3 regions of the Streptomyces kurssanovii genome follow, and region 1 is predicted to be linked to each of the others. Evidence: riboswitches for the same ligand, from Rfam matches in the RefSeq annotation. Region 1 holds a riboswitch; each other region holds the start of a gene.
The links. A riboswitch is a leader RNA that binds a small molecule or an ion and turns the genes downstream of it on or off. The one in region 1 is predicted to bind cobalamin.

Region 1 (10,218 bases):
GGCGCGACCAGGCCGACGTCCTGCTCCGGGCCCGGCTCGCCGCGGACGCCCTCGGCGCCACACCGCTGGGCCGGCCCGAGCGGGTCGCCGTGGGGCCGGCCGGCGACGTGTATCTGGCCCTGGCCAACAGCAACGGCGGCTCGGACTGCGGGAGTTCGGGTGCGACCGGCGACCCGGCGTCGGCGGAATGCACGGGGGACCCGTACGGACGGATCATCCGGTGGCACGAGAACCACGAGGAGCAGGGCGAAGGCGGGGGCTCCTTCCACTGGGAGGAGTTCCTCACCGCCGGTGACCCGCGGCAGGCGTCCGACGGCGCGTTCGCGGCGCCCAAGGGGCTGTGGTTCGGCGCCGACGGAACCCTGTGGATCTCCACCGGCATCTCCGGCCACGATCTGAACGGCCCCTCCGCCGCGCACAGGGCGGCCGGGAACAACGCCCTGCTGGCCGCCGACACCACCGACGGCACGGTCCGGCGTTTCCTCACCGCCCCGCGCGGTGCGGAGGTCACCGGCGTCACCGCCACGCCCGACGGCCGGACCCTGTTCGTCAACATCCAGCACCCCGGCGAACGCACCGCCCGCTGGGGCGCCCCGGACGCGGACGATCCCGGCGCCGTCAGCACCTGGCCGGGCGGCCGTGCGGACGGCCGGCCCCGATCCGCGACCGTCGCCGTCCACCGCTCGCCCTGACGGGCCGCGAGGGGGTGTCGGGGCCGTCGGCCCCGACACCTGGGAAGGTCACGCCTGCGGCCTCGCCGCCCCGGTGACGACCCCTGATCGCGCGCACGTCGTCGGGGCCCGGCTGTTGGACCGAATGAGCGAGCCGCCGAAGCGCTACTGCGTGGCGCCCGGGAGCGCGGCGCAGCCTGGTGAGCATGGTGGTTCCAGGCGACCTCTTGGCAGCCTCCCCAGAAGCGAATGGAGACGCTCGTGAACGACAGATCACCGAGCCCGGCCCTCCCGCCTGTGGTGGACAGAAAGACCTACCAGGAGGCGCGGGAAACTCTGCTCGTACGGGAGAAGGCGCACACCCGCGAAGGAGACGCGATCGCAGCGGCGCGACGGCGGCTGCCGATGGTGGAGGTCGATGCCACCATCGAAGTCATCGGCCCCGACGGGCCGATCACGATCCTCGACGTCTTCGAAGGCCGCAAGCAGCTCATCGCGTACTTCCACGCCTGGTGGCCCGGACGACCCGCCGCCGGGCAGTGCGAGGGCTGCACGTTCTTCAACAGTCAGGTCCGCGAGCTGTCCTACATCCACTCCCGCGACGCCACGTACGCCACGCTCTGCAAGGGCCCATACCAAGAGAGCGTCCGCTACCGCGACTTCCTGGGCCTGGACATGCCGTGGTACTCGGTCGAGCAGACGGCGCCGCAGCTCTTGGAGGGTCGTGACTGGCAGCGTCACCACCTCGTCTGCTACGTCCGCGACGGCAAGCGGGTGTTCGAGACGTACTACACCGGCGGTCGCGGCGTCGAGGTCATGGCGCCCACCCACGGGCTGCTGGATATGACCGTCTACGGACGCCAGGAGGCGTGGGAGGACTCCCCCCGCGGCTGGCCCCAGCCCTGGTACTCCGCAGAGAACCCCGAGGAGTGGCGTACGAACGGGCGCCCCATCGCCCAGTGGTCCCGCATCGAAGCCGGCCGCTCCGACGAGCTGACCTAGTCCTGCGCATCTCGGGGCCCTCGGTCCCGGGAAGGCCGGCCGTCCGGTGCTCACCGCGGCTGGGCGGTGACGAGCCGCAGGCCGAGGCGCCGGACGAGACGGATCCGCTGATCCTCTCTCTGATGCTGACGGGGCTGACCGACCGCAGTGCGGCCAAGCAGACCGAGCTGGGGCTGCGCACGGTGCCGCGGCTGATGGAGCCGGCCGACGTCACCACTCGGATGCAGCTCGGCTGGTACGCGCACGAGCAGGGGCCGGGTACGGCGGTAGGTACGCCCTGGGCGCTGCCCCGAGCCGCCCACCTTTCGATGCTGCCGGAGGGCTTGCTTCAGGCCCCAGCCACTCCGGACGGATGTCCGGAGTGGCTGGGGAGCGTTTCGCGCGCCGCAGCGCCGACCTCGCCACCTCGGCAACGGTCAATTTCCAGACAGCGCCGGTGGAGCTTGCCCAGCGGTCATTTACGACGAAAGGAAGATCAACACTCCACGTCGTCAGACACCTGACCGGTTACGGCAGATCAGCCCGTCGCGTCGCGAACGTCCTTTCCCTGCTCGGCGAACGCCTTGAAGTCCTGCATGTGCTGTTGCGACTGCTTGCGGAAGGCGCCGGGCATCAGAAGTCCCACCAGCTTCATCAGAAGGCCGCTGAACCGGTATTCGTTCTCGCTCTCCCAGAGCGTCGTGTCCGGGCCGGCTTCCGTCAGCCGGTCGCGCACGGCGCTCCACATGCCCTCGCCGACGATCTCGCGGTCGAAGTGAACGACGCTCGTTTTCGGGATCTCGCGCAGGTCTGCCGGTTCCCGGCGTGTGATGGTCTCGGTGCACTCGATCTTCCGTCGGCCCATCTGCATCACGACCCGCGACTTGGTGCCGAGCTGCCCGTGCTCCCCACTCAGCGGCTCGTGCAGCACCAGGCCCCGCAGCCATTTCGGCAGGTGTGCCGGGTCGGCGAGCAGCCGGACCACCTTCTCCCGCGGCAGGGCGATCTCGATGGAGACGGTGTATCTCATGGTGCGCATCATTTCCTGTAGGACAACCTGCTTTTGTACTGCTCGTCGTGCTCCTCGGCTGAGGGCACTGCAGTCTGTGTCCGTAAAGTAAAGGGTATCGAGGTATACGGGGCGAGTATCTCCAGTGCCTCTGCCTGTCGGCCCTGTTCGCCGAGCAGCCGTGTCCACTCCCGCGCGCAGAACAACTCCCCATGGCCGGCCCAGAACTCGAGATCAGCAGCGTCCCCAGCGCGTACCGTAATGGTCGTTGTCGACCGGATCATTCGGGGCGCCCGCCGGGAACGGCAGCAGTGGACCGCCCAGCCGACTCCCCGGAAAGGAACCGGGAGCGACGACCGGGATGGACACAGCCGACGGCCATCCACCTGCGGTCGGCCACCCGGCCGAATCCTGTCGACCGGGGCATACGCACGAGCCTGTCCGCGGGGGCCGACAGCGAGAAGGTCACGAGGCGAATTTCCTCAGGTCCGCGGCGAGTGAGGCGATGGCCGCGGGATTGCGCGGGCTTTCGACCAGCTCCGCGTAGTCGAGGACGACGATGCGGTCGTTCTTGACGGCCGAGACGCCGGCGAGCGGGGGGTAGGACTTCAGAAACTTCCGCTTCTGGTCCGCGGTGGTGTCACCGTAGTCGTTGATCACGATCACCTCGGGGTCGCGCTCGACGACGGTCTCCCAGCCCACCGTCGCCCAGCTGTCCTTGAGGTCCTTCATGACGTGATCGCCACCCGCCTTGGTGATGATGTCGTGCGGCCCGGCGTACAGACCCGAGGTCAGCGGCTTGTCCTGCCCGTCGTCATAGAGGAAGACGCGCGGGCGGTCGGCGCCCTTCAGGGCCTTCGCCTGCGCTTCGGCCACCTGCTTCTCGAAGTCCGCGATGAGGGTCCCGGCGCGGTCCTCGACGTCGAAGATCGTTCCCAGGTTCCGCAGGTCGGTGTACAGCGCTGCGAGCGGTGGCATCACCCCGCGGGCCTTCCCTCGCCCGTTGCGGCACGATTCGCTCAGGAGGTACGAGTCGATCCCCACCTTCTCCAGCTCGGCCGGACTGAAGCCCTCCCCCTCGTTGAAGCCGTAGTTCCAGCCCGCGAAGACAAGATCGGCGCGGGCGTCGAGGACCAGTTCCTTGTTGATCGTCTTCTTCGAGAGCCACTTCGTCTTCTGGTAAGCGTCCTTCCAGGGAACGGCTTCGAGATCGCCCCTGTCGTCGGGCATCACATAGCCCGCCATACGGTCCTCAAGTCCGAGTGCGAACATGATCTCGGTGATACCGACGTCATTGGTGACCACGCGCTGGGGGGCCTTGTCGTAGCTCTTCTCCTGGCCGCAGTTCTCGATGGTCACCGGATAGTGGCCGCCGCGTGCCTGGGCACCACCACCCTCCTCGTCCTGAGAGGTGACCTCCGCGCCGCATCCGGTGAGCACCAAGGCGGCGGCGAGTGCGAGTGCGGCGGGGCGTACGAGATTCGGCATGATGGCCATGACTCCTCAAGAAGCGGGCTGAGCGGGCAGGAGACGATCGAAGAGCAGTTGTACGGCGCCGGACTCCGGATGCGGCACACGGTGTGCCCGTACGCCGAAGACCTCGGCCAGCAACTCGGGCGTGAGCACGTCGTGCGGAGCACCGTGGGCGACGATCCGGCCGCTGTCGATGACGTAGAGGAGGTCACAGTGGAGCGCGGCGAGGTTGAGGTCGTGCAGCGCGGTGAGTACCGTCAGCCCACTTCCGCGCACCAGAGCCAGCACCTCCAACTGCTGGGCTATGTCGAGGTGGTTGGTGGGCTCGTCGAGCACCAGTACGCGCGGCTGCTGCGCGAGCGCGCGGGCGATCAGGACCCGCTGCTTCTCGCCGCCGGAGAGGGTGAGGAAGCCGCGGTCGGCGAGGTGACCGGCGCCGACCCTCACCAGCGCTGCCTCGCACGCCTTCCGGTCCTCGTCGGTGGTCCGGGCCACGGACCGCTGGTGCGGCAGGCGCCCCATCGCAACGACCTCGGCGACCGTGAAGTCGAACTCGCTGACCGCTTCCTGGGGCAGGGCGGCCAGCCGACGGGCGCCTTCGCGCGCACTCAGGGAGTGCAGGTCCTCACCGCCGAGCCGGACCGCACCGGCCGAGGGGCGCAAGGCCCGGTAGACGCAGCGCAACAGCGTGGACTTGCCACTGCCGTTGGGCCCGACCAGCCCGACGACCTGCCCGTCGTCCGCGCTCAGCGTCACCTCCCGTACCAGCCGCGCGCCGGCGACCTCGACCGTCAGTGCATCGATGTCGACACGCATCACGCGCCTCCGAAGGTGTAGGAGCGGCGGCGCATCAGCAGCACGAAGCACGGCACGCCGATGACTGCGGTCAGCACGCCCACCGGCAGCTCGACGGGCGCGAGCACCACGCGCGACAGGATGTCCACCCAGATCAGCAGGACGGCGCCCGCGAGTGGGGCGACGGCCAGCAGCCGGCGATGGTCCGCGCCGACGAGCATCCGTGCGGCGTGCGGAACCATCAGGCCGACGAAACCGATCGCACCGCTCACCGCGACCACGGCCCCCGTGACGGCGGCACATACCAGGAACAGCTCCTTGCGCAGCCTCCCCGCGTCCACCCCCAGGGCGGCCGCGGTCTCGTCACCCATCGCCAGGGCGTTCAGGCGACGCGCTGACACAGTGAGGTGGGCGAGGCCGACGAGCACGGCTCCCGCGGCGATCGGCACGGAGGCCCAACTGGCTCCGCCGAGGCTGCCGAGAAGCCACATCATCGCGGAGCGGGCCGCCTCGCCACGCTCGGCCGCGAACACCATGAACGTGGTGACGGCCGACAAGCCGTAGTACATCGCGGTACCCGTCAGGACGAGCCGCAGCGGGGTCAGACCATCAGCGGTGCGGGCGATCGCGTACACCAGCGCCATGGCGAGGAGCGCGGAGAAGAACGCCGCCGTGGACAGCGCCCACAGACCGAGAGCGCCGAAGGCCCCAAAGAGAAGGACGGCATTCGCACCGACGGCCGCACCCGAGGAAATACCCAGGACGAACGGGTCGGCGAGGGCATTGCGGACCATGGCCTGCACAGCGACGCCGATCGCCGACAGGCCGGCCCCGACGACAGCGGCCAGCACGGCTCGCGGAAAGCGCAGCTCCCACACGATCGTGTAAGCCGACACTTCGTCATGCGTCAGGGATCCGCCGGTCAGCCCGGCCCACAGAAAACGCAGTACCTGGCCCCAGGACAGTCCTGACGCCCCCATCCCCGCCCCACAAACGATGGAGAGCACGAGCGCGGCGCACAGGGTGACGAAGAGAAGGGACAGCGATACGCGCTTGGGCGGCGCGGGGCCGACGCCGGCGGGCGCCGTGTGAGGTGGCGCGGTCGGCTCGAGTTCCAGGGGTGTGGCCACGGGCGGATCGCCTTCGCCTCAGGCCGTGCACCCACGTGAGCACAGGAGCGGCCCGGGACGCGGGGCGCCCTGTGCAGCGCCCTCTCGCAGTCCACGGCGAATTGACAGGAGCCTTCACCACCGCGGGTAATCGGGCTCACGGGGCCACGTGTCGGGCTCCGCCTACCGTTGCGGGTCAGCGCCGGACTTCGACCGGCTTCCCCCGCGGGGTGCTCGCAGCATAGCGCTTACGAAGGGCGCTCCTTCGCCACAGGGGAAATTCCACAAGGGGGGCCGATTCACCTTCCTTCCGGTGATTGGCCGGGGGCGGCGGCTGTGTGCTGCAGGCGTCACTCGCACTGGGCAGGGTCGACGGTGGCGACGGGAGTCGCCTCGTGATCCTCAAGCTCCCTTGCGAACCGGCGACCTCGCTCGAACTGGTCCACCGTCCCAGCCGTTGACCGGTCGACGTGGGTAGCGGTTTCGACCACCTTGCGATCCGAGTGGACGTACTGGCCGCCGCCCTGGAGCCGCTGCCCGAGCCGGCCTGGAGCCGGGCCCTGTCCAGTACCCCGGCGGCCCTCGCGGCCCGAAGGCATCGTGGCTCACCGACACGGACGGATACCGGATCGAGTTGGTGGAGTGGCCACCCGGACACCCCGACGGCATCACCGCCGCGGACGAGGGCCGCGTCGATAGGTCTGCGGCGGCAGCCCGAAGCTGCGATCCGCGCCGGAGGAGCGCCAGGTCGGCTACGTCCTCGCCGTGCCTGCTCCCATGAAGTCACTACCGATGCCGGGAAGTTCCGCCCGGATGTGCTGGCCGCGAAAGCGCCCAGGCGGGACTGGCAGAAGGTGCCCAGGCGGGCCTGGAAGAAGCTGTCGGCAGGAGCCGGCGCGAAGAGCTACCGCTTCTACGACTGGTCCGTCATCGACCTGGCCGGACCCGCCCCGTCAGCCACCAGTTGCTGATCCGCCGCAACCGCACCACCGGCGACAGCTCCACAGCCATGAAGATCACGAACTGCGATGAACGGTCAGTGATCGTCCAACTCAACGAACTGGCTCACCCATGCCCTGAAGCGATCGTCGGACTTCTTTCGCCCGGTCCAGAGCACGTGCGGGTCCTCCGGTGGCTCAAGGCCGAAACTCTGGTTCAACCAGGTGAGGAACTCATGGTGGCCATCGCTGTGTTCCTCAACGTCTCCAGCGGCAAGAAACCCGAAGTCATCGACAGGCTCGCTGTCGATGGCCAGAAGCTGGAACAGCTCCATCAGGTTTCGCGCGATCACATAGAGCTGCCCTTCGTCGCCGACCAGGACGACGGGCAGAGTGGCAAGGTCGGTCCGATCGTCGCACCGCCACAGCGCGTAGTCGGAGCCGGAGTGGTTGGCCTGCGCGAAGGGGATGAACCGGCTCAGGAAGTCCGGATGCTCCGACCAGGTGTGGAGGCCGGCGTCTGCGCCGTACTCGCGCAGTTCGAAACCCTCCGAGTAGTAGACAGCACCGATCCGGTCCTCGAACTCCTTGAGCAGGTTCAGCGCCAAGATTGGCGAGTACGCCTCGCTCATGTGGCCTCCTTGCTGGGCCGGGTCACCTGGCGCGGTTGCGGACGACTTGCACTGGCCAGGTGATGCTATCGACGCAGGGGACCTTTGGGCAGTGCCGCCAATAATCGCGCGCTCTCCACGGTCACCATCTGTCGCTCCCCCGGCCGTCGCTGATCCACGAGCTCTCCTCCGCCCTCGACCGGGACTCCGTGGTGTCCCTCGCACTGGGCGCGGCCGATGACCGCACATCGGAGCTTCCCGCCCTTGGCGGTCTGACGGGGCTGCGGTGCCTGCACATACGCAATCCGACGTCCACGGTGTCCCTGAACCCACTCGCCGACAGCGGCATCCGCGAACTCGTCCTCGACTGTGTGCCGGTCGGCCTGGACCTCTCCTCGCTCCAGGCCGTTCCGCTGCTGACCACGCTGAGCCTCGGCTTCGCCGACCGTGCCGCCCTCCCCGAGGTCGCGCTGCCCTCGATCACGTCCCTGCGGCTCAAGGGGGTGGCGGACACAGCGCCGTTGCCTGACTTCGCCACCCTCTTCCCCAGGCTCACCCGGCTGCACCTGTATCTGCACCGCAGGCCCGCGCCGGGCGCCCCTCGACCTGTCCCGAGTGCGGGGCATCGACTCCGTCACCGTCCGCGTCCGGAACACCACGAAGGTCATCGGCCTCGACGGGCTCGACCCGGAGCGGGTGTCGGTCACCGTGGAGGCGCCACCGAACCGAACAGCGGTAGACCTGGAGGCAGGAACCGCGGTAGTCCGGATCCCGGGGGCCGCTCAGTAACAGGCCTCCCCTCTCGCAGTCACACGTTAAAGAACAGCTAAGTGCGTGTTCTAAAAAAGGCTGGGCCTGATGGATGGACCAGAAGGGTTGGGTTAAGGCTGGTGGCCCCATGTTCCTGGGAGGTGGTCAGCTGGTTCGGTAGCGTCCTCGCATGATTAACGGTGCTCACGTGGTGATCTATAGCCGGGACGCGGAGGCTGACAGGGCCTTCTTCCGAGACGTTCTCGGATATAAGAACGTCGATGCTGGCGACGGGTGGCTCATCTTCAAGCTGCCGCCGGCCGAGATCGCTGTGCATCCGGCGCAGGGGCCCTCGCACGAGTTCTTCTTGATGTGCGATGACGTGAAGGTCACCAGGGAAGAGCTCACGGCGAAGGGTGTTGAGTTCACCCAGCCCGTCAGCGATGAGGGCTGGGGTCTGATGACTGTGCTGCGTCTCCCCGGTGGCGGCGATTTGGGGCTGTATGAACCGCGTCATGAGAGAGCTCACGCGCTCTGAGTCACTGTCCGGACCGCATGACGATCATGACCCTGGCGGGGAAGGTTGCCGGGCGGGTCCAGGATTCTGAGCCATCGCAGGTCAAGGACTGGAGGGCCTTCCTTCGTTCATGTGTGGCGTCCCGGTGCCGCATCAGGACTGCAGTTCCTTGCGCGTGCCGCTGGTGATCTCGATCTTCCGCGCCTTGGCCTGCTCGGCCACCGGGATCCGCAGCCTCAGGCCGCCGGCGTCGTGCGTCGCCTCGATGTGCTCGGTGTCGAGGTTCTCGCCGAGAAAGAGCTGCCGGGGAACTCGCCGGTCGGCCGCAGGGGGATCACGACCTGCACTCCCTCCTTCGGCCGCGGCGTGCGCACCGCGGCCGAACGGTCAGCACATCCCGCTCCATCTCGACGTCCACGAAGTCCGGATCGACAACTGGAAGATCGAAAAGATGATCTGCTGGGACCCTGGGATCTCGGCGGCTCTGGTCGGCTTCGGTGGCGCTGTCGTTGGTGGAGCCGTTGCCTTCGGTGGTGCGTGGCCGGACCTCCTGGCCATCTTCGGCTGAGAGCCGGAATTGCACAGTCAGCGGTCCGCCAAGGGGCGCGGAGAACCGCACAGGGCCGGCGTTCTCGAGCAGCGGCCCGGGAGGCGTAGCGCACAACCACCTTCTACTGTTTGCCGCACATGCCTCCACCACCGAGCATGCGCCTGACCCGCACCGCACCTCTCGCCCTCCAGGACGGTGAACCAGCGTAGCCAGGAGCCGGTCGACGAATACCAGCTTGTACGTCGCACCCGCACCCACAGCCCGACGACGCGGGCGATCAGCCGGCTCGGCATCTCTTCGCGCCTGCCACACCGGCCGCAGCTCGGACACCAGATCAGCGATCAAGGACGCCGAGCGTCCCATGACACGAAGCCCGACAGGACCAACCTGCGTGCTTCAACTCCCACCCCACACGCAGGCCAACGACCCAAGTCAGCCGTCGTGGTGCGCGGGTTGGTGCGCTGACCTCCACCCGGACTCTTCGGTGACCACCTGGATATGTCCAACGCCGCCTGGGTTCCACGAGCCCGGCGATGTCTGGCGCTTGTGGAGGTCTGGGTCCCCGTCGACTTCGTCGGCGGGGACCGCGGCCGCTCCGGCTCCGAGGCCCGCTCGCCCTCGGTATGACCCCGGGGAGTGAGCGGAGCCACATCCTCCGCAAGGGCTTCGTCAAGACGCGCCCTCCTGACGTATGGGCTCCATCAAGGGTCCTTAACCCATGGGTGAAGGCGCGGTTTGCTCATCTCGGCCGGGTGGCTGAGTTCTTGTCCGGCCGAATCCATCTCTTCTCTTCATTCAGGAGCTCGCGATGGCC
Region 2 (10,218 bases), on a different contig from region 1:
AGCAGGTGTCCTTCAGGCCCTGGATCCAGGTGTCGGAGTTCTGGTACTTCTTCGGGTCGATCTCCGCGAGGGCGCCGTTGAGGATGTACTGCATCGTCTCGGTGTTGCCGAGCTCGACGACGTCGGGGAACTTGTCGCCACCGAGGGCCGTGTCGAGCTTCTTGGCCTTGTCCGCCCACTGCTGGTACTGGACGTCGACCTTCACGCCCGGGTACTTCTTGTTGAACTGCGCGTTGACGTCCTTGACCAGCTCGGGCCAGGTCGACTGGGCGTCGACCATCAGCCAGACGGTCAACGTCTCCTTGCGGTCCTTCGGGCTCTTCGCCGATTCACTGCCGCCGTCGGAACCACAGGCCGCGACCGAGGCCATCATGGCCACCGCACCCACCGCTGCTACGAGCTTGCGCTTCACGCCACCCTCCTCAAAGGGATGCAAGAGTTACCCCCCCACCACCCGGGAGTCGCGCAGCACTTGACGGACGCGCGCCAGATTCTGCCGTGGGGCTGGGACCTGATCTTTAATGGTTTAGACCAGTACCCGGGAGCTTGGCCTAGACCTTTAGGGGTGTCAAGGGTGTATAAGAAGGGCTGTCGTGTCCGTTATCGGACCGACACCTGAGGGAGGGCGACGACCCGTTACCGGTCCGTGCCACCATGTGAGCCGCAGCAGACGGAGGAGCCGGTGACGGCAGGAGCACAGCAGTCGGGAAGGCGGGCCATGGCCATGGACGGGGGCGGCACGGAAGCCGAGGGCGGGGCACAGACCCGCACCGCGCGCGTGCCCAAGTACTACCGGCTCAAGCGCCACTTGCTCGACATGACGGAGACCCTGCCGCCGGGCACACCGGTGCCGCCGGAACGGACGCTGGCCGCCGAGTTCGACACCTCCCGGACCACCGTCCGCCAGGCGCTCCAGGAGCTGGTCGTCGAGGGCCGGCTCGAGCGCATCCAGGGCAAGGGCACGTTCGTCGCCAAGCCCAAGGTCTCCCAGGCGCTCCAGCTCACCTCGTACACCGAGGACATGCGCGCGCAGGGACTGGAGCCCACGTCCCAGTTGCTGGACATCGGTTACGTCACAGCCGACGACACCCTGGCGGGACTGCTCGACATCGCGGCCGGCGGCCGGGTGCTGCGCATCGAGCGGCTGCGTCTGGCCAGCGGTGAGCCGATGGCCATCGAGACCACGCACCTGTCCGCCAAGCGCTTCCCGGCTCTGCGCCGCAGCCTGGTCAAGTACACCTCGCTCTACACCGCGCTGGCGGAGGTCTACGACGTCCATCTCGCGGAGGCGGAGGAGACCATCGAGACCTCGCTGGCCACCCCGCGCGAAGCCGGCCTGCTCGGCACGGACGTCGGCCTGCCGATGCTGATGCTCTCCCGCCACTCGCTGGACGCCCAGGGAGAACCGGTGGAGTGGGTCCGCTCCGTCTACCGCGGCGACCGCTACAAGTTCGTCGCGAGGCTTCAGCGCCCCAACGACTGACCCCGTTCCCGCTTTCGGCCGCATGGCACCGCAACCTGTTGCGGTGCCATGTCACGTTTTGCCCCCACCGGGCTGAAGTCGTTGCCGTACCGATATGCGGACCAGGGGTGACTCGGCGCGAACGGCTCGCCTAGATTTCGTGCCCATTACACAGGTGACCAGCAAGGGGACGGAGCCGCATGTCAGCAGTGCCCGAGGTGCCGGAGGCGCCTGAAGCGCCCGAAGCGAAAGCGCCGGTCGTCACACCGGTGCGTGTGATCATCGCCCTCTGCCTCGCCGCCCCGTTCGTGGCGATGCTCTGGGTCGGTTCGTACGCGAAGGTCGAACCGACGTTCATAGGCATGCCGTTCTTCTACTGGTACCAGATGCTCTGGGTCGTGATCTCGACGGCCCTCACGATGATCGCCTACAAGCTGTGGCAGCGGGACCAGCGCGCCCGCAAGGGGGGTGCGTCCCGATGAAGGACGGCGTGAACGGCGTCGCACTCGCCGTCTTCATCTTCTTCTTCCTGGCCGTGACGGTCATGGGCTTCCTGGCCTCGCGCTGGCGCAGGGCCGAGAACGAGAACAGCCTCGACGAATGGGGCCTCGGCGGACGGTCGTTCGGCACCTGGGTGACCTGGTTCCTGCTCGGCGGCGACCTCTACACCGCGTACACCTTCGTCGCCGTCCCGGCGGCCATCTACGCGGCGGGGGCGGCCGGCTTCTTCGCCGTGCCGTACACGATCCTCGTCTACCCGCTGATCTTCACCTTCCTGCCGCGGCTGTGGTCGGTGTCGCACAAGCACGGATACGTCACGACCTCGGACTTCGTCCGCGGACGCTTCGGCTCCAGGGGCCTGTCGCTGGCGGTCGCCGTCACCGGCATCCTCGCCACCATGCCGTACATCGCGCTCCAACTGGTCGGCATCCAGGCCGTGCTGGACGTCATGGGCGTCGGCGGCGGCGAGACCACGCACTGGTTCGTCAAGGACCTGCCGCTGCTGATCGCCTTCGGTGTCCTCGCGGCCTACACGTACTCCTCCGGACTGCGTGCCCCGGCGCTGATCGCCTTCGTCAAGGACACCCTGATCTACATCGTCATCGCGGTGGCGATCATCTACATCCCGATCAAGCTCGGCGGCTTCGACGAGATCTTCGCCAGCGCCGGCGAGAAGTTCGCACAGATCAACCCGGCCACCGACAAGCCCAACGGCGCTCTGGTGCCCGGCGAGCTGGGCCAGTGGGGCTACGCCACGCTGGCGCTCGGTTCGGCGCTCGCGCTCTTCATGTATCCGCACTCGATCACCGCCACGCTGTCCTCGCGCAGCCGTGAGGTGATCCGCCGCAACACCACCATCCTGCCGCTGTACTCGCTGATGCTGGGCCTGCTGGCGCTGCTCGGCTTCATGGCGATCGCGGCCGGGGTGAACGTCAAGAACGGCCAGCTGGCGATCCCGCAGCTGTTCGAGAACATGTTCCCCGACTGGTTCGCGGGCGTCGCCTTCGCCGCCATCGGCATCGGCGCACTCGTCCCGGCGGCCATCATGTCGATCGCCGCGGCGAACCTGTTCACCCGCAACATCTACAAGGACTTCCTCAAGCCCGACGCGACGCCGGCGCAGGAGACCAAGGTCTCCAAGCTGGTCTCGCTGCTGGTGAAGGTCGGCGCGCTCGCCTTCGTCCTCACCATGGACAAGACGGTCGCGATCAACTTCCAGCTGCTGGGCGGCATCTGGATCCTCCAGACCTTCCCGGCGCTGGTGGGCGGTCTGTTCACCCGCTGGTTCCACCGGTGGGCGCTCATCGGCGGCTGGGCCGTCGGCATGATCTACGGCACCGCCGCCGCGTACGGCGTGGCCAGCCCGACCCAGAAGCACTTCGGCGGCTCGTCGGCGGAGATCCCGGGCATCGGCGAGATCGGCTACATCGGTCTCACCGCGTTCGTGCTGAACGTCGTCGTCACCGTCGTTCTCACCTTCGTCCTGCGGGCGGCCAAGGCCCCTGACGGCATCGACGAGACCAGCCCGTCCGACTACACGGCGGACGCGGGCGACCCGGGCGTCAAGGTGGAGCTGCCGCCGGCCACGGCGGGCGCTCCGGGCGGTCACTGACCGGTCGCACGGCGAAGGGCCGTCGCGTCTTCCCCCGGGAAGCGCGGCGGCCCTTCGTCTTCGGGGTCAGCGCACCCAGTCCTTGAGCTGCCCGGTCGCCAGGGTGATGTCCACCGGGGCGGGCAGGGTGATGTCCTTGCCGAACGGGACCGTGTGCGCGTTCTCGTAGCGCACGCCGTCGGGCTGGCTGTAGACCGTCACCTCGCAGCTGTCCCGGTCGATCAGCAGGTACACCGGGATGCCCGTCTGGGCGTACGCGCGCGGCTTCTCCACCCGGTCACGCCCGTCGGTGTCCGAGTCGTACGAAGTGACCTCGAGGACCATGAGCACCTGGTCGGGGTCGGCCCATTCACCCTGACCGACGAAGGCGCCGCTGGAGGCGAGCGAGCCGTCCGGACGGGCGCGGCCCTTCCGGTACTCCTGCACCTTGAGCCCTTGGTCGGCATAGAGCCACAGCTCCGGACGCGCCTGCATACAGATGCGCGTCAGCCATTCGATGATGCGCCCGTGATCGCCGTCCGGCACTGCCTTGCTCCTGAGCTTCCCGTCGATCAGTTCCAGACGCACGCCCTCGGTCGTGCGGGCCAGTATCCGGAAAGCCTCGTCGAAGTCGTCGGTGTCCAGGTGCGGGCGGTCGGTGGTCACGGTCATGGACCCTCCCTTCACCGACCACGATAGCGGGGCGGACGCCCCGGTGCCCGGACATCGACTTCCCACCCGGAGACACAACATATGGGGGTGGCTGACTCAACCGCCCCCACATGTATGCTCATCTCGCTGTCGCCGCAGGGGAATCCGGTGTGAATCCGGAACTGTCCCGCAACGGTGTGATCCGGTGCGCTCCGCCGTACCCGTTCGAGTCCGAGGACCTGTCGACGGCGCATCCGGTTCGACCGATCCGGATGCCCAGACGTCCGGGCCTCGCGGTTGGGCCGGTGGACGCCGTGCGCCGTGCTGCCCCGTCAGCGTGCCACGGCCCGCCTCCTCCGCCGGCCCAGAGCCGAGCGAGGGAGAGCATCACATGACCATCGCGCCAGCCGATCCGGTCTCAGCGACACAGAACGACGGCCCCGGGACCGCGCTGCTGCGGACCTTGACGGACCTGACGGCGGACCTGCCCGACACCGACCCGGGCAAGGTCGCCGCCGCCGCGCTGCGCGGCCGCAACGCCGGGTCCGACACGGCGGAGCTGCACTCCCTCGCCACCGAAGCGGCCGCGGGCCTCATCTCGGACGACCCCGCCTACTCCCGGCTCGCCGCACGTCTGCTGACCCGCACGATCGCCGAAGAGGCGGCCGGCCAGGGCGCTTCCTCGTTCACCGCCTCGGTCGCCACCGGTCACCGCGAGGGACTGATCGCCGACCGCACGGCCGCCTTCGTGGCCCTGCACGCCACCCGGCTCGACGCGCTGATCGACCTCGAGGCCGACGACCGCTTCGGCTACTTCGGCCTGCGCACCCTCTACAGCCGCTACCTGCTGCGCCACCCGATCACCCGCCAGGTCATCGAGACGCCCCAGCACTTCATGCTCCGCGTCGCCTGCGGTCTGGCCGAGGACGACTCGCCGCGCGCCCTGGAGGAGGTCGCGGCGCTCTACCGGCTGATGAGCCGGCTGGACTACCTCCCCTCCTCCCCCACCCTCTTCAACTCCGGCACCCGCCACCCCCAGATGTCGTCCTGCTACCTGCTGGACTCGCCGCTCGACGAACTCGACTCGATCTACGACCGCTACCACCAGGTCGCGCGCCTTTCCAAGCACGCGGGCGGCATCGGGCTCTCGTACTCCCGTATCCGCGCCCGCGGTTCACTGATCCGCGGCACCAACGGACACTCCAACGGCATCGTCCCGTTCCTGAAGACCCTCGACGCCTCGGTCGCCGCGGTGAACCAGGGCGGCCGCCGCAAGGGCGCCGCCGCCGTCTACCTGGAGACCTGGCACGCGGACATCGAGGAGTTCCTCGAGCTGCGCGACAACACCGGTGAGGACGCCCGCCGTACGCACAACCTGAACCTGGCGCACTGGATCCCGGACGAGTTCATGCGCCGCGTCGAGGCGGACGCGGAGTGGTCGCTGTTCTCCCCGGCCGACGTCCCTGAGCTGGTCGACCTGTGGGGCGAGGCCTTCGACGCGGCCTACCGCCGGGCGGAAGCCGCGGGTCTGGCCCGCAGGTCCGTTCCCGCGCGCGACCTCTACGGCCGGATGATGCGCACCCTCGCCCAGACCGGCAACGGCTGGATGACCTTCAAGGACGCGTCCAACCGCACCGCCAACCAGACCGCGGAGCCGGGCCGGGTCGTGCACTCCTCCAACCTGTGTACGGAGATCCTCGAGGTCACGGACGACGGCGAGACGGCCGTGTGCAATCTCGGCTCCGTGAACCTCGGCGCGTTCGTCAGCGGCGACGGCATCGACTGGGAGCGGCTGGACGCCACCGTCCGCACGGCCGTCACCTTCCTCGACCGCGTCGTCGACATCAACTTCTATCCGACGGAGCAGGCCGGGCGGTCCAACGCCAGGTGGCGCCCGGTGGGCCTGGGCGCGATGGGCCTGCAGGACGTCTTCTTCAAGCTGCGGATGCCCTTCGACTCGGCGGAGGCGAGGGCCCTTTCGACGAAGATCGCCGAGCGGATCATGCTGGCGGCCTACGAGGCCTCGTGCGACCTCGCGGAGCGCAACGGGCCGCTGCCGGCCTGGGCCGGGACCCGCACGGCACGCGGCGTGCTGCACCCCGACCACTACGACACGACGCTGAACTGGCCGGAGCGCTGGGAGGCGCTGCGTGCCCGGATCGCCGACGTCGGCATGCGCAACTCGCTGCTCCTCGCCATCGCGCCGACCGCGACCATCGCCTCGATCGCCGGCGTCTACGAGTGCATCGAGCCGCAGGTCTCCAACCTGTTCAAGCGCGAGACCCTCAGCGGCGAGTTCCTCCAGGTGAACTCCTACCTGGTGGACGACCTGAAGCGGCTCGGCGTCTGGGACGCGCAGACGCGGGAGGCGCTGCGCGAGGCGAGCGGCTCGGTGCAGGGCTTCACCTGGGTGCCGGAGGAGATCCGCGCGCTGTACCGCACCGCCTGGGAGATCCCGCAGCGCGGACTGATCGACATGGCGGCGGCCCGTACGCCGTTCCTGGACCAGAGCCAGTCGCTGAACCTGTTCCTCGAGACGCCGACGATCGGCAAGCTCAGCTCGATGTACGCGTACGCGTGGAAGCAGGGCCTGAAGACCACGTACTACCTGCGCTCGCGCCCGGCGACCCGGATCGCGCGCGCCGCGTCGGCCGCCGTCCCGGTCCCCGCACAGGTGACGTCCGAGGATGCCGTCGCCTGCTCCCTGGAAAACCCCGAGTCCTGCGAGGCCTGCCAGTAATGAGCTCCACCACCAAGAACCTTCTCGACCCGGGCTTCGAACTCACTCTCCGGCCCATGCGCTACCCGGACTTCTACGAGCGCTACCGGGACGCCATCAAGAACACCTGGACGGTGGAGGAGGTCGACCTGCACTCGGACGTGGCCGACCTGGCCAAGCTCTCCCCGGGTGAGCAGCACATGATCGGCCGGCTGGTCGCGTTCTTCGCGACGGGTGACTCGATCGTGGCGAACAACCTCGTGCTGACGCTCTACAAGCACATCAACTCCCCCGAGGCGCGGCTGTATCTGTCCCGGCAGCTGTTCGAGGAGGCCGTGCACGTCCAGTTCTATCTGACGCTGCTCGACACCTATCTCCCCGACCCCGAGGACCGGGCGGCGGCCTTCGCGGCGGTCGAGAACATCCCCTCCATCAAGGAGAAGGCCTCCTTCTGCTTCAAGTGGATGGACTCGGTCGAGAGCATCGACCGTCTCGAGTCCCGGGCGGACCGCCGCCGTTTCCTGCTCAACCTGATCTGCTTCGCGGCGTGCATCGAGGGCCTGTTCTTCTACGGCGCCTTCGCGTACGTCTACTGGTTCCGCTCCCGCGGTCTGCTGCACGGTCTGGCCACCGGCACCAACTGGGTGTTCAGGGACGAGACGATGCACATGAACTTCGCCTTCGAGGTCGTGGACACCGTCCGCAAGGAGGAGCCGGAGCTCTTCGACGACGAACTGCGGCAGCAGGTCACCGACATGCTGAGGGAAGCGGTCGAGGCGGAGCTCCAGTTCGGCCGTGACCTGTGCGGCGAGGGGCTGCCGGGCATGAACACCGAGTCGATGCGCGAGTACCTCCAGTGCGTCGCCGACCAGCGGCTCACCCGACTCGGTTTCGCCCCGGTGTACGGCTCGCAGAACCCGTTCTCCTTCATGGAGTTGCAGGGGGTCCAGGAGCTGACGAACTTCTTCGAGCGCCGCCCGTCCGCCTACCAGGTGGCGGTCGAGGGGTCGGTCGCGTTCGACGACGACTTCTGATCGTCGGACCGTCGCCCGGGACGACAGCGGCCCGCGTCTCTCACGGGGGGAGGCGCGGGCCGCTGCGGTCTCCGGTGCCTCAGATGCCGCAGCTGGGTGCGGACCAGTACCGGCTGCCGCGGTGGTCGACGTGTGTGTGGTCGTTGTGGCCGGGGTAGCCCGGGCCGAGGATCCCGTTGAAGCCGTGGTTGCGGGCCTGCTGGGCCAGCTTGCACAGCGAGTGCGGTCCGGCGCCCAGGTCGGCCGCGTCGCCGTAGAGATGGCGGCTGCTGGACGCGCCGCCGACCGCGCTGTTGCACGAGTACGACCGGAAGCCGCTGGTCACGGTGATGGGCTGGTCACCGAGGGCGTGCCGCAGTGCCTCCAGCTTCCACATCGTCCGCAGCGCGTTGGCCTTGGCGGCCGCCGCGCTCACCGCGCCACCGGACCAGGTGGAGTTGCAGCGGTTGAGTTCGGCGTAGCTGAAGTGGGCCGGTGTGCAGTCGCTGTCCTGGAGGGCGTAGATCTTGCTGAAGGTGGCGGGGCCCGCGACTCCGTCGGCTGCGAGGCCGTAGGCGGACTGGAAGCGCTTGACGGCGGCGGTGGTGGCCGGCCCGTAGGAGCCGTCGACGGCGAGCACGGCACCGTAGCCCGGGTAGCCGGACATGCGGATCTGGAGCTGGCTGACGTCGGAGCCGGAAGCCCCCTGGGACAGGGTGCGTGACCAGGTGTAGCAGTCGTCGGCCTGCGCGCTCCCGGCGGTCGCGACGACCCCGCCCAGACCGGCAACCATGAGCATGACAATCGAGAGCAGCAGTCGTGCGGTGCGTCTGAACATCGAGCCTCCATACCGGGTGGGGACGGTGCAACCACAGAGACTGGCGGGCCGTTCCACGCGCGTCAACCACGCCTGAGCAGGCGTCATTTGTCCGCCCAATGACGCCCGTGAACAGCCACGGCCCCGCTCGCGGTGAGCGGGGCCGGCGGCTGCACGTCCGGTCAGTCGTTGGGGACGACCTCGTAACGCGGGGTGCCCTCCGCCATCTGCCGCAGCGCGTCCTTGCGCTCACGCTTGGAGAGACGGTCGATGTACAGGTACCCGTACAGATGATCGGTCTCGTGCTGCAGGCAGCGGGCGAAGTAGCCGGTGCCGCGCACCTTGATCGGATTGCCCTGCGCGTCCTGACCGCGGACCACCGCGTAGTCGGGACGGGCCAGTGAGGCGTACGCCGTCGGCACGGAGAGGCAGCCCTCGTTGGAGTCGTCGAGGACGCGCTCCTCCGGCGGCAGCTCCTCCAGGACCGGGTTGCAGACCACACCGGTGTGCCGCACGCCGTCGTCGTCCGGGCAGTCGTAGACGAACACCTTCAGGTCGACACCGATCTGGTTGGCGGCCAGCCCCACGCCCTCAGCCGTCTTCTGGCTGGCGAACATGTCGTCGATGAGGGCGGCGAGCTTGTCGTCGAACTCGGTGACGTCCTTGCACTCCTTGTGGAGCACGGGGTTCCCGACGACCGTGATCGGGCGCGACGTGCCGCGCTCGCGGTACGCCAGTTCACGCTCCTCGCAGTTCTCCGTGTCCACGAGGAAACCCTCCTCGTCGACCCGCTGGTCCGTCCCCTGCTGCGACTGCTGCGACGCCATGTCAGCCTCTGCGCCCTTCTCAGTACCCGACCATGGCCCGATGCCCGGTCACTCACGTGTCCGTACAGCCTACGGGCAGGCGTCAGCAGACTTCCTCGAGATCCCGCCACTCCCGGGAGTCCGGGCTGTCGGCGACCCAGCCGTCGAGCAGGCCCCGCACCAGTCCGGCGGGCGCCGCTATGCCGCATTCGCGCTCCGGCGACCAGAGGTCCCCGCCCGTACGGTGCCCCAGCGGCCCCGGGTGGCCCGGTTCGCTGTGGTCGTGCGGATCGAGGTGCTCCCCCTCGCCCTCCGCACTCGGCATGCTGCCCTCGGAACAGGCCCGGCACAGCAGCCGCACGGAGGAGGACCAGTCCTCCGCGGCGAATCCGGCATCCGCCGCCAGCCGCTCCAGGGCGTCCCGGTCGGACTCCGTCGCCGCTTCCAGCAGGACCACCCAGGTCGGGACGGGAGAAGGCGCCCAGAGCTCGATCTCGTCGAAGACCGGGAAGGACGGACCCGCGGTCGTGGTGCGCTCACCGTTCGGGACGCCGTCGTGCAGCACGACCTCTCCCCAGCGCCGCCCGGACGACGGCAGCGGGATGGAGAGCACCTCTATCCGGGCCGGGTCGAGCCTGCGGCCCCACACCACCTCGGC
Region 3 (10,218 bases), on a different contig from region 1:
ACCTCGGGGAAGCCGCCGCCGATGACGACACCGCGGGTCCCCTCGGGGAGTTGCTCGTCCCGGAGCGGGTCGAAGGCCACGACCTCGGCCCCGGCGGCCCGCAGCAGTTCCACGTGCTCGGCGTACGAGAACGTGAACGCCGCGCCCCCGGCGACCGCCACCACCGGCCGCACGGCCCCCGCGCCCGTGGCGGACGACGCGGCCGCGTCCCCGGCGTGCGGACCTGCCCCGAACACGGGCTCCCACGCCTGTGCGTGCAAGGGAGGCGCGCTGCGCGCCAGCGCCAGCAGCCCGTCGAGGTCGCACCCCGCCCGCACCTGCTCGGCCATCGACGCCACCGCGTCCACCGCCTCAGCCTGCCGTTCGGCGACCGGCACCAGTCCCAGGTGACGCGACGGCGTCGCCACCTCGGCCGCACGCCGCAGCACACCGAGCACCGGCACGCCCGACCCGCCGAGCGCCTCCCGCAGCAGGTGCTCGTGCCGGTCGGTGGCGACCTTGTTGAGGATCACCCCGCCGATGCGTACCTCCGGGTCCCACGACGCGAACCCGTGCACCAGCGCCGCCACCGACCGGGACTGCGACGACGCGTCGACCACCAGCACCACGGGGGCGCGCAACAGCTTGGCGACCTGTGCGGTCGAGGCCAGCTCGCCCTGGTCGGCGGCTCCGTCGAACAGACCCATCACGCCCTCGACGACGGCGAGTTCGCAGTCGCCGGCACCGTGCCGGAACAGCGGGGCGACCAGCTCCGTACCGCAGAGGTACGCGTCGAGGTTGCGGCCCGGCCGCCCGGTGGCCAGCGCGTGGTAGCCGGGGTCGATGTAGTCCGGGCCCACCTTGTGCGGGGAGACCGCGAGACCGGCCGCCGTGAACGCTGCCATCAGGCCCGTCGCGACCGTTGTCTTGCCCGCGCCGGAGGACGGCGCGGCGATGACGAGACGTGCTACCACTCGATGCCCCGCTGGCCCTTCTGACCCGCGTCCATCGGGTGCTTGACCTTCGACATGTCCGTGACCAGGTCGGCGAAGTCGATCAGCTTCTGCGGCGCGTTGCGGCCGGTGATCACCACATGCTGGGTGCCGGGCCGCCCGCGCAGCACCTCGATCACCTCGTCGGTGTCGATCCAGCCCCAGTGCAGGGGGTAGGCGAACTCGTCGAGCACGTACAGCTTGTGCGTCTCGGCGGCGAGGTCCCGCTTGACCTGCTCCCAGCCCTCACGGGCCTTGTCCTCGTTGGACTGCTCGCCCTCCGCGGGGGCGCGCTGGATCCACGACCAGCCCTCGCCCATCTTGTGCCAGGCGACCGTGCCGCCCTCGCCGCTCGCGCCCAGCACCTTGAGCGCGTTCTCCTCGCCGACCTTCCACTTCGCCGACTTGACGAACTGGAACACCCCGACCGGCCAGCCCTGGTTCCAGGCCCGCAGCGCCAGCCCGAAGGCGGCCGTCGACTTGCCCTTGCCGATGCCCGTGTGCACGAACACCAGCGGACGGTTACGGCGCTGGCGGGTGGTGAGTCCGTCGTCCGGTACGACGGACGGCTGTCCCTGCGGCATTACGCGGCCCTCCTTGTGGCGGATACGTCCCGGACGTCCTTGACGAGCCCGGCGATCGATTCGGCCCGCAGTTCGTCGAGAGTGACGGCACTGCCGCCCAGCTCCCGCGCGAGTGTGCCGGCCAGGCCGAGCCGCACCGGCCCGGCCTCACAGTCCACGACGACGGCCGCGGTCCCCTCCGCGGCGTGCAGCCGTGCGGCGCGCAGGGCCGGCGCGAACGCGTCGCCGGACCCCGCGGCCGTGGCCCGGCCGTCGGTGACCACCACCATCAGCGGACGGCGCGTCGGATCACGCAGCCGCTCGATACGCAGTACGTCCTGTGCCTTGAGCAGTCCCTGCGCCAGCGGCGTACGGCCGCCCGTCGGCAGCGACTCCAGCCGGGCCGCCGCCGCGTCCACCGAGGACGTGGGCGGCAGGGCCAGCTCCGCGCCCTTGCCGCGGAAGGTGATCAGCCCCACCTTGTCGCGCCGCTGGTACGCGTCGAGCAGGAGGGACAGCACCGCGCCCTTGACCGCGCCCATCCGCTTCCTGGCCGCCATCGAACCGGACGCGTCGACCACGAACAGCACGAGGTTCCCCTCACGCCCCTCACGGGTCGCCTGCCGCATGTCGTCCCGGCGGACCACCAGCCCGGGGCCGCTGCGCCCGCGGGCGCGCTGGTGCGGAGCGGCGGCCTGCACGGTGGCGGTCAGGTGCAGTTTGGTGAGCGCGCCCTGGGGCCGTCGTGCGCCGGTGGTACGGCCGTGCTCGGTACGCGCCCGGGACCTGCGCCCCGCCGCTCCCTCGCCCAGGCCGGGCACGCTGAGCATCTTGGTACGGAAGGGCTCCGTGGCCCGCGCGGGCTGCTGCTCGGCGCCCGCGCCCGGCGCCGGTACCGGCGCCTGACCGCTCTCCGGCGCGGACCCGGCCGCCTCACCGCTGTCCGGTCCGCTGCCCTGCGGCGGCACCCCGCCGCCTCCGCCGTCGGGCCCGCCCTCGGGACCGGGGTCGGGGTCCGGGTCGGTCGGGTCCGGGTCCCCGTCCGGCTCGTCGTGACCGCCGAACTCGTCCAGCGTCTCGTCCAGTTTGCTCTCGTCCAGGCCCGGCGCGTCGAACGGGTTGCGGCGCCTGCGGTGCGGCAGCGCCAGCAGCGCGGCCTGCCGGACGTCCTCCTCCGTGACCTCGTCCCGGCCCGCCCATGCGGCCAGCGCGGTCGCCGTACGGGCCATCACGATGTCCGCACGCATGCCGTCCACCTCGAACGCGGCGCAGGTGGCGGCGATCTGACGCAGCGCCACATCACCGAGCACCACCCGCGGCAGCAGTTCCCGCGCCGTCACGATCCGCTCGCGCAGCGCCTCCTCCTCACCGGCCCAGCGCGCCGCGAAGCCGGCAGGGTCGTCGTCGTACGCGAGCCTGCGCCGTACGACCTCCACCCGCTGATCGGGGTCGCGCGAGGCCGCGACCTCCACGGTGAGCCCGAAGCGGTCCAGCAACTGCGGCCGCAGCTCGCCCTCCTCGGGGTTCATGGTCCCGACGAGCAGGAAGCGGGAGGCGTGCCGTACGGAGACGCCTTCACGCTCGACGTACGAAGCGCCCATGGCGGCGGCGTCCAGCAACAGGTCGACGAGGTGGTCGTGCAGCAGATTGACCTCGTCGACGTACAGCAGCCCACGGTGCGCGTCCGCCAGCAGGCCGGGCTCGAACGCCTTCACGCCCTCCGCGAGCGCCCGCTCGATGTCGAGAGCCCCGACGAGCCGGTCCTCGGAAGCGCCGACGGGCAGCTCCACCATGCGCGTCGGCCGCGCCACCGCCGGCCCCGCCTCGTGCGGGCCGTCAGGACACGCCGGGTCCGGGGCCGTGGGGGCGCAGGAGAACCGGCAGCCCGCGACCACGTCGACGTCCGGCATGAGGGACGCGAGCGCCCGCACGGCGGTCGACTTGGCGGTCCCCTTCTCGCCGCGCACGAGCACGCCGCCGACCGCCGGACTGACCGCGTTGAGCAGCAGGGCCAGCCGCAGATCGTCCATCCCGACGACCGCGGTGAACGGATAGGGGGTGCTCATCGCCTGATCACTCCTTCGCTGGAGCCGCGGAGCGGCTCGCCTGTGCCCTGTCGGATTCGACGGCGGGCCGATTGCCCGGCGACCGCTCTCACGGCGCGCCCGGAGGGATGAACGGCAGTCCCGCCGGCGCCCCTTCCTCGATCAGCCGCATCAACGCCCCCGTGTCCGCGTGTTCTTCGATCAGATCCCCCAGCCGGTCCAGCTGCTCCTCCCGCAGCGCGGCGAAGCACGTGTCCGGCGCGGGCACGAAGCGGCGGCCCGCCTGTGCGGCGACCTCCCGCAGGAACGCCCGCCGGAAGCCGTCGCTCTCCAGGGACCCGTGCCAGTGCGTGCCCCACACGGAGCCCACCCGGCAGCCGTCCAGGAAGGCGTCGCCGCCGAGTACCCGGGCGACGCCGTGATGGATCTCGTAGCCCTCGACGCGCGCGCCGAGCGCCTCGCCGACGGGCCGTGCGAGGGTCTTCTCCGGCGCGAACCGCACCCGTACCGGCAGCAGTCCGAGCCCGTCGACCGCGCCGGCCCTCGACTCGACGTCGTCCTCGATGTGTTCGGCCAGCGCCTGGAAGCCGCCGCAGATGCCCAGCACCGGCCTGCCCTCCGCCGCGCGCCGGACCAAGGCGTCCGCGAGGCCGCGCTCACGCAGCCACGCCAGCGCCTTCACCGTGCCGCGCGTGCCGGGGACCACGACCAGGTCGGCGTCCACGAGTTCTTCCGCGCGGTCCACGAACCGGACCACGACGCCCGGCTCCGCCGCCAGCGCGTCCACGTCCGTGAAGTTCGACATCAGCGGGACGGCGCACACCGCGACCCGCAGCACGTCCTCACCGACGGGCGGCGCCACCACCGACTCCCGCACGGTGCCGCGCAGGGACACCCGCAGGCCGTCCTCCTCGTCGATACCGAGCCCGTGCGCGTACGGCAGCACCCCGAACGTCCGCCGCCCGGTCAGTCCGAGCAGCATCTCGAGCCCCGGCTCCAGCAACGACACGTCACCGCGGAACTTGTTGACCAGATAGCCCGCCACAAGGGCCTGGTCCTCGGGGCTCAGCAGCGCCGTCGTACCGAAGAACTGGGCGAAGACGCCGCCCCTGTCGATGTCCCCGACCACGAGCACCGGCAGCCGGGCGGCCCGCGCGATGCCCATGTTCACGATGTCCGTGCGGCGCAGATTGATCTCGGCCGGACTGCCCGCCCCCTCGCAGATCACGGCGTCATACGTGCCCCGCAACTCCTCAAGGCACGCCATCACCGGCTCGAACAGCTCCCGCTGCCGGCCCCCGTGGTACCCCTTGGCGCTCAGCTCGCCGACCGGCCGGCCCATCAGCACCACCTGGCTGGAACGGTCGCTGCCGGGCTTGAGGAGTACGGGATTCATCAGCGCGGTCGGCTCCACGCGCGCGGCCTGCGCCTGCATGGCCTGCGCCCGCCCGATCTCCGCGCCCTCGCGCGTCACGAACGAGTTCAGGGACATGTTCTGCCCCTTGAACGGCGCCACCTTCACACCCTGGCGCACCAGCCACCGGCAGATCCCGGCGGTCACGACACTCTTGCCCGCGTCCGAGGTGGTCCCGGCGACGAGCAGCCCCCCACCGGTCATGCCGGCCTCCTTCCGCCGCGGCCCTGCCGCAGCACCCGCCCCGCCGCGCAGACGGCGAGGGTCAGCAGGCCGACCCGGCGCGACAGCCGCACCGCCCGTCCGATGTCACCGAACTCCACCGCACGCCCGGCCCCGTTGAGCACCGGCCGGTGCTCGACCCGCCCGCCGTACGAGAGGGAACCGCCCAGCCGGACCCCCAGGGCGCCCGCGAAAGACGCCTCCACAGGGCCCGCGTTGGGGCTCGGGTGCTTGGCCGCGTCCGCGCGCCAGGCCCGTAGGGCTCCGCGCCGGTCCGGGCCGCAGACGGCCGCCAGCGCGGCGGTCAGCCGGGCGCCGGGCCACCCGGCGACGTCGTCCAGGCGGGCCGACGCCCAGCCGTACCGCAGGTAGCGGGGCGACTTGTGGCCGACCATCGCGTCCAGGGTGTTGACCGCCCGGAAGCCGACCAGCCCGGGTACGCCCGCCAGCGCTCCCCACACCAGGGCGCCCACGACGGCGTCGGAGGTGTTCTCGGCGACGGACTCGACGACGGCGCGGGCGATCTGCTGCTCGTCCAGGGCTTGCGGGTCGCGCCCGCAGAGGTGGGGCAGCCGCTCACGGGCCGCCTCGACGTCCCCGGCGGCCAGCGCGTCGCCGATGGCCGTGGCCTCCCGCCCCAGGGTCGTACCCCCGACGACCGCCCAGGTGGCGGCGGCGGTCAGCGCGACGGACGCGGCAGGGGAGCGGCGTACGGCCCGGGAGGCCAGCACGGCCGCTGCGACGGCGCCACCGGCGCACACAGCGGTGTGCAAGGCGCCCCGGCCGCGGTGGTCACGCCAAAGGACACGCTCGACGGCGCTCGCGGCCCGTCCGAACGCGGCGACCGGATGCCCGCGGCGGGGATCGCCGAGGAGCAGGTCACCGGCGAGGCCGGCGGCGGCGCCGTACACGAAGACTCGGTCGGCACGCACGGGATCAGCGATCCCAGGGGTGGTGTCCGACGGACAGGGCTGTACCGCGGCCGGGCATGCGAAAAGTCCTCACTCAGGGTCCGCGCCCTGGTTCGACGTGACCGGCGGTGAGAGTTCCTGGCTCCCCGGGGTTCCTCCCGGGTGACAGTGGCGGGACCGCGCCGGATTCGCACCGGACTTCCTCTTCTGCCGCCGTTGTTGGCCCCGGCAGTCCACCACGCGCGCGAACGCCCGTCAACTCACCATTGACCTGCGGCGGGGCAGTGTGCCGAGCCCCACACGGGCGGACACACGAAGGCCGGGCCGCGAACACCTAAGGGTGCGCGCGGCCCGGCCGTCGAAGGCGGTGCGGTCGTCAGACGACGATCAGGTAGATCCCGTAGGACACGGCCGCGGCGCAGAGGGCGAAGCAGGCGTACGCGCCGGTGCGGGCCAGTGCGCCGGAGCCGCCGGCCTGAGTGGCCGCCTCCTGCTTGGTGAGGCCCACGACGCCCAGGGTGAAGAGTCCCACCAGCGCGACGGTGGCGACGAGGCTCACGCCGAAAACGGAGCCGAGAGCAGTCCAGTCGATCTTCATTCCGTTACTTCCTTACACCGTGGCCGGGCGGGGCGACTCGGTCTCGGGTTCTGCCGGGGCCGCGATGGTGGCCTTCAGGTCACCGACGGGCGGCGGGGTGACGGCCGCGATGGCGGTCGTGACGACGCCCGCGGGCTCCTCCTCCACGTCGTTGACGTTGGTGTGGTCGACGACCTGACGGCGCGAGATGAACCAGATCGCGACGCAGGAGGCGACGAGGAAGACGGCGACGGCCGCGACACCCCAGTCACCCTGCTTGGTGACGTACTCGGAAGCCGCCGCGACGAGACCGGCGGCCGGCAGGGTCAGACCCCAGGCCACGAACATCCGGGTGGCGGTCGACCAGCGGACCACACCGCCCTTGCGGCCGAGCCCGGCGCCCATGACGGCGCCCGAGCACGAGTGCGTCGTCGACAGGGAGAAGCCGAGGTTGGAGGAGGCGAGGATCACGCTGGCCGCGCTGGTCTGGGCGGCGAAGCCCTGCTGCGGCTGGAGGTCGGTGAGGCCCTTGCCCATGGTGCGGATGATGCGCCAGCCGCCGAGGTAGGTGCCGAGCGCGATCGCCACACCGGCGGACACGATGACCCACATCGGAGGGTTGGAACCCGGGGCGACGACATTGCCGGCCACGAGGGCCAGCGTGATGATGCCCATCGTCTTCTGGGCGTCGTTGGTGCCGTGCGCCAGGGAGACCAGGCCCGCGGAGGCGATCTGCCCGGCGCGGTAGCCCTTCGCCGTGGCCTTCGGGTCCGTGTTCTTGCCGATCTTGTACGTCAGCCGGGCCGCCAGCATCGCGGCGAGGCCGGCGACGAGCGGCGCGGCGACGGCCGGGATCAGGACCTTGGTGACGACGACGCCGCCGTTGACGCCGCCGAAGCCGACCGAGGCGACCGTGGCGCCGATCAGACCGCCCATGAGGGCGTGCGACGAGCTGGACGGCAGGCCCACCAGCCAGGTGAGCAGGTTCCACAGGATGGCGCCGACGAGCGCCGCGAAGATGACTTCAGGTGTGATGCCTGATTCGTCGACCAGTCCACTGGAGATCGTCTTGGCGACCTCCACGGAGAGAAAAGCACCGACGAGGTTCAGAACGGCGGACATGGCCACCGCGGTTTTGGGCTTCAGAGCGCCGGTCGAGATGGTCGTCGCCATCGCGTTGGCGGTGTCGTGGAAACCGTTCGTGAAATCGAACACGAGAGCTGTCACGATCACAATCGCGAGCAGCAGTGTGATGTGTTCCATTTACCCAGGCAATCGTTTGACGTCATTGACGCGAGGACCGTAAGCAACCTGGATGAACGGAAGGTGAACTGGGTCGGGCGCTGCGGTGTCCCCAAGTGATGACGGCCGATTCCGCTTGTCCGTTTTCGGGCCTCCGTCGCGCTCCCCGCAGCCACTCGAACACCCTCCGTGTCCCCGAGCCCGGCCGGCTCCGCCTGAAAGGATCGCGGGCATGACTGATGAGGCGCGGCAGAGCGCGGTCGAACGCGCATGGCGGGAGCTCGTGGACACCGCCCGCAGAACGGCGGCCGAAGGTCTCGTGGTGGGCACCTCCGGCAACGTCTCCGTACGGGTGGGCGAGCTGGTCCTCGTCACCCCGAGCGGTGTCCCCTACGACCGGCTCACCCCGCGGGACACCGTCGCCGTCGACCTCGACGGCAGACAGGTCCTCGGCGGCCTGCGGCCCACCAGCGAGCTGCCGCTGCACCTCGCTGTCCACCGCCACACCGGCGCGGCCGCCGTCGTGCACACGCACGCCGTGCACGCCACGGCGGTCTCCACGCTCGTCCCCGAGCTGCCGCCCGTCCACTACATGACCGCGGCCCTCGGCGGCCCGGTCCGCGTCGCGGGCTACGCCCTGTACGGCACGGAGGAGCTGGCCCGGAACATGCTCCACGCCCTGCGCGACCGCACGGCCTGCCTCCTCCAGAACCACGGCACCGTCACCTACGGCGCCACCCTGTCCGAGGCGTACGACCGCACGGCCCAGCTCGAGTGGATGTGCCGCCTCTGGCTGACGGCCTCCTCCGTCCCCGGCCGCACGCCGACCCTCCTCTCCGACGCGCAGCTCGCGGAGGTCACCCACCAACTCCACGACTACGGCCAGCCGCCTGCCTAGCTCCGGCACCCCTCCTCCCCGAAACCGGGGCCGGACCCGGGACCCCACGGCCTTCGGCAGCGCCCCTTCCAGCCCTAGGGCCCGGGGCCCGACATCCGGCTCAGCCGACGGCACCACGCTCAGCCGCCGGCGGAGTCCGGCGCGGCTGGTGGCATCCGGCTTTCCGGCAGTTCCAGCTCTGCCGGCGGCCGGGGCCGGACGCGCCGGCTCCGGCTCTGACCGGGCCGCTCCTGAGCCTCCTCCGCACGGAGGCTTCTCCGGCCCGCCGGAGATCGAGACGCGGGGGCAGGTGCGGAGCCCCCGAATAGACCGCGCGAGCGCGGGCAGATCCGGGGGGCCACGGACCGGTGGGCCCCGGCCCTGCCCCGGTCGCGGGGAGCGGGGTCCCTACGGCCGCCAGGCCGCACGGGGAGTTCGAGGCGCGGAGCTCCGGGGGCGGGGCCTCGGACCCCGCGCGGAGCGCGGCGGCGGGTCCGGGCGGTGCCCGGTTCCGGGAAGACGTCCACGTCGCAACACTCCCGGCCCCGCCCACTGGCCCCCTCCCGCGCCCGCCCCGACACTGGTACACGTGCGCCCCGCTACAGCGACGGCAGCGGCCGTCACCACCCTGATCGGCGTCGGCGCGGCGGCAGTCGCCGCCGGCCGCTACGCGAGCCACGCCGCCCTGCGGGCGGCCGACAGGCCCCTGCCCGGTGACCCCCGGCTCACCGTCCACGCCACACCCCCCGGCGCCGTCGTCATGACCCGCAGCCTGGCCTCGCTGCGCCCGGGCACCTACGGGCTGGAGGGGTCCGGCGTCCACGCGGTCGTGGGGGAGGTGCTCAGCGGCGTCCCGCACGACGCGGACACGGTCGTGCGCCGCCTCGTGCGCGTCACCGAAGGCGAGCTGAAGCCCGGCACCAAGGTGCGGCTCACTCCGCAGGTCCACCGGGGAGACCCGGCCGGCGCGCTCGGCATAGAGCACTCCGAGGTCCTCGTCCCCGGCGAACTCGGCGCACTCCCCGCGTGGTTCGTGCCCGGGCCGCGCTCCACCTGGGTGATCGCCGTGCACGGGCTCGGCACCACCCGGGAACACACCATGAACGTGCTGGGCTGCCTGCACGCCCTCCAGTTCCCGGTGCTGTCCCTCGCCTACCGGGGAGACTCCGGCGCCCCGCGGCCCCCGGACGGGCTGGGCAACCTCGGCGACTCGGAGTGGCGCGACCTCGACGCCGCCGTCCGCCACGCCGTCCGCTACGGCGCCGAGCGGGTCATCGTCCACGGCTGGTCCGTCGGCGCCTCGATGGCGCTCCACGCCGCCGCCAACTCCGGTCTGCGGGACCGGATCAGCGGCGTCGTCCTCGACTCGCCGGTCCTCGAATGGGAGGCGACGGTG

Region 2: linked by a shared signal. The riboswitch ahead of AB0K36_RS13255 (ribonucleoside-diphosphate reductase subunit alpha) and the one ahead of AB0K36_RS04175 (FecCD family ABC transporter permease) in region 1 are both predicted to bind cobalamin.
Region 3: linked by a shared signal. The riboswitch ahead of AB0K36_RS23685 (cobalamin biosynthesis protein) and the one ahead of AB0K36_RS04175 (FecCD family ABC transporter permease) in region 1 are both predicted to bind cobalamin.

What each region holds. Positions count from the first base shown of each region.
Region 1 is NZ_JBFAQK010000003.1:95,677-105,894, reverse strand. It holds gene AB0K36_RS04205 (PhoX family protein) at 1-692, shown strand, start outside; gene AB0K36_RS04200 (DUF899 family protein) at 921-1,673, shown strand; partial or broken gene AB0K36_RS34695 (helix-turn-helix transcriptional regulator) at 1,730-1,927, shown strand; gene AB0K36_RS04190 (SRPBCC family protein) at 2,191-2,682, opposite strand; gene AB0K36_RS04185 (ABC transporter substrate-binding protein) at 3,127-4,149, opposite strand; gene AB0K36_RS04180 (ABC transporter ATP-binding protein) at 4,165-4,950, opposite strand; gene AB0K36_RS04175 (FecCD family ABC transporter permease) at 4,950-6,059, opposite strand; cobalamin riboswitch at 6,164-6,303, opposite strand; partial or broken gene AB0K36_RS04170 (VOC family protein) at 6,398-6,720, shown strand; partial or broken gene AB0K36_RS04165 (IS701 family transposase) at 6,738-7,035, shown strand; gene AB0K36_RS04160 (hypothetical protein) at 7,075-7,608, opposite strand; gene AB0K36_RS04155 (VOC family protein) at 8,546-8,875, shown strand; gene AB0K36_RS04150 (Hsp20/alpha crystallin family protein) at 9,008-9,121, opposite strand.
Region 2 is NZ_JBFAQK010000014.1:61,754-71,971, reverse strand. It holds gene AB0K36_RS13280 (sugar ABC transporter substrate-binding protein) at 1-412, opposite strand, end outside; gene AB0K36_RS13275 (GntR family transcriptional regulator) at 719-1,483, shown strand; gene AB0K36_RS13270 (DUF3311 domain-containing protein) at 1,663-1,944, shown strand; gene mctP (monocarboxylate uptake permease MctP) at 1,941-3,575, shown strand; gene AB0K36_RS13260 (Uma2 family endonuclease) at 3,642-4,226, opposite strand; cobalamin riboswitch at 4,340-4,466, shown strand; gene AB0K36_RS13255 (ribonucleoside-diphosphate reductase subunit alpha) at 4,597-6,945, shown strand; gene AB0K36_RS13250 (ribonucleotide-diphosphate reductase subunit beta) at 6,945-7,958, shown strand; gene AB0K36_RS13245 (D-Ala-D-Ala carboxypeptidase family metallohydrolase) at 8,038-8,775, opposite strand; gene def (peptide deformylase) at 8,937-9,581, opposite strand; gene AB0K36_RS13235 (tetratricopeptide repeat protein) at 9,664-10,218, opposite strand, start outside.
Region 3 is NZ_JBFAQK010000038.1:10,768-20,985, forward strand. It holds gene AB0K36_RS23665 (cobyrinic acid a,c-diamide synthase CobB) at 1-953, opposite strand, end outside; gene cobO (cob(I)yrinic acid a,c-diamide adenosyltransferase) at 947-1,555, opposite strand; gene AB0K36_RS23675 (putative cobaltochelatase) at 1,555-3,600, opposite strand; gene AB0K36_RS23680 (cobyric acid synthase) at 3,689-5,197, opposite strand; gene AB0K36_RS23685 (cobalamin biosynthesis protein) at 5,194-6,147, opposite strand; cobalamin riboswitch at 6,237-6,379, opposite strand; gene AB0K36_RS23690 (hypothetical protein) at 6,503-6,724, opposite strand; gene AB0K36_RS23695 (inorganic phosphate transporter) at 6,737-7,966, opposite strand; gene AB0K36_RS23700 (class II aldolase/adducin family protein) at 8,178-8,843, shown strand; gene AB0K36_RS23705 (alpha/beta hydrolase) at 9,412-10,218, shown strand, end outside.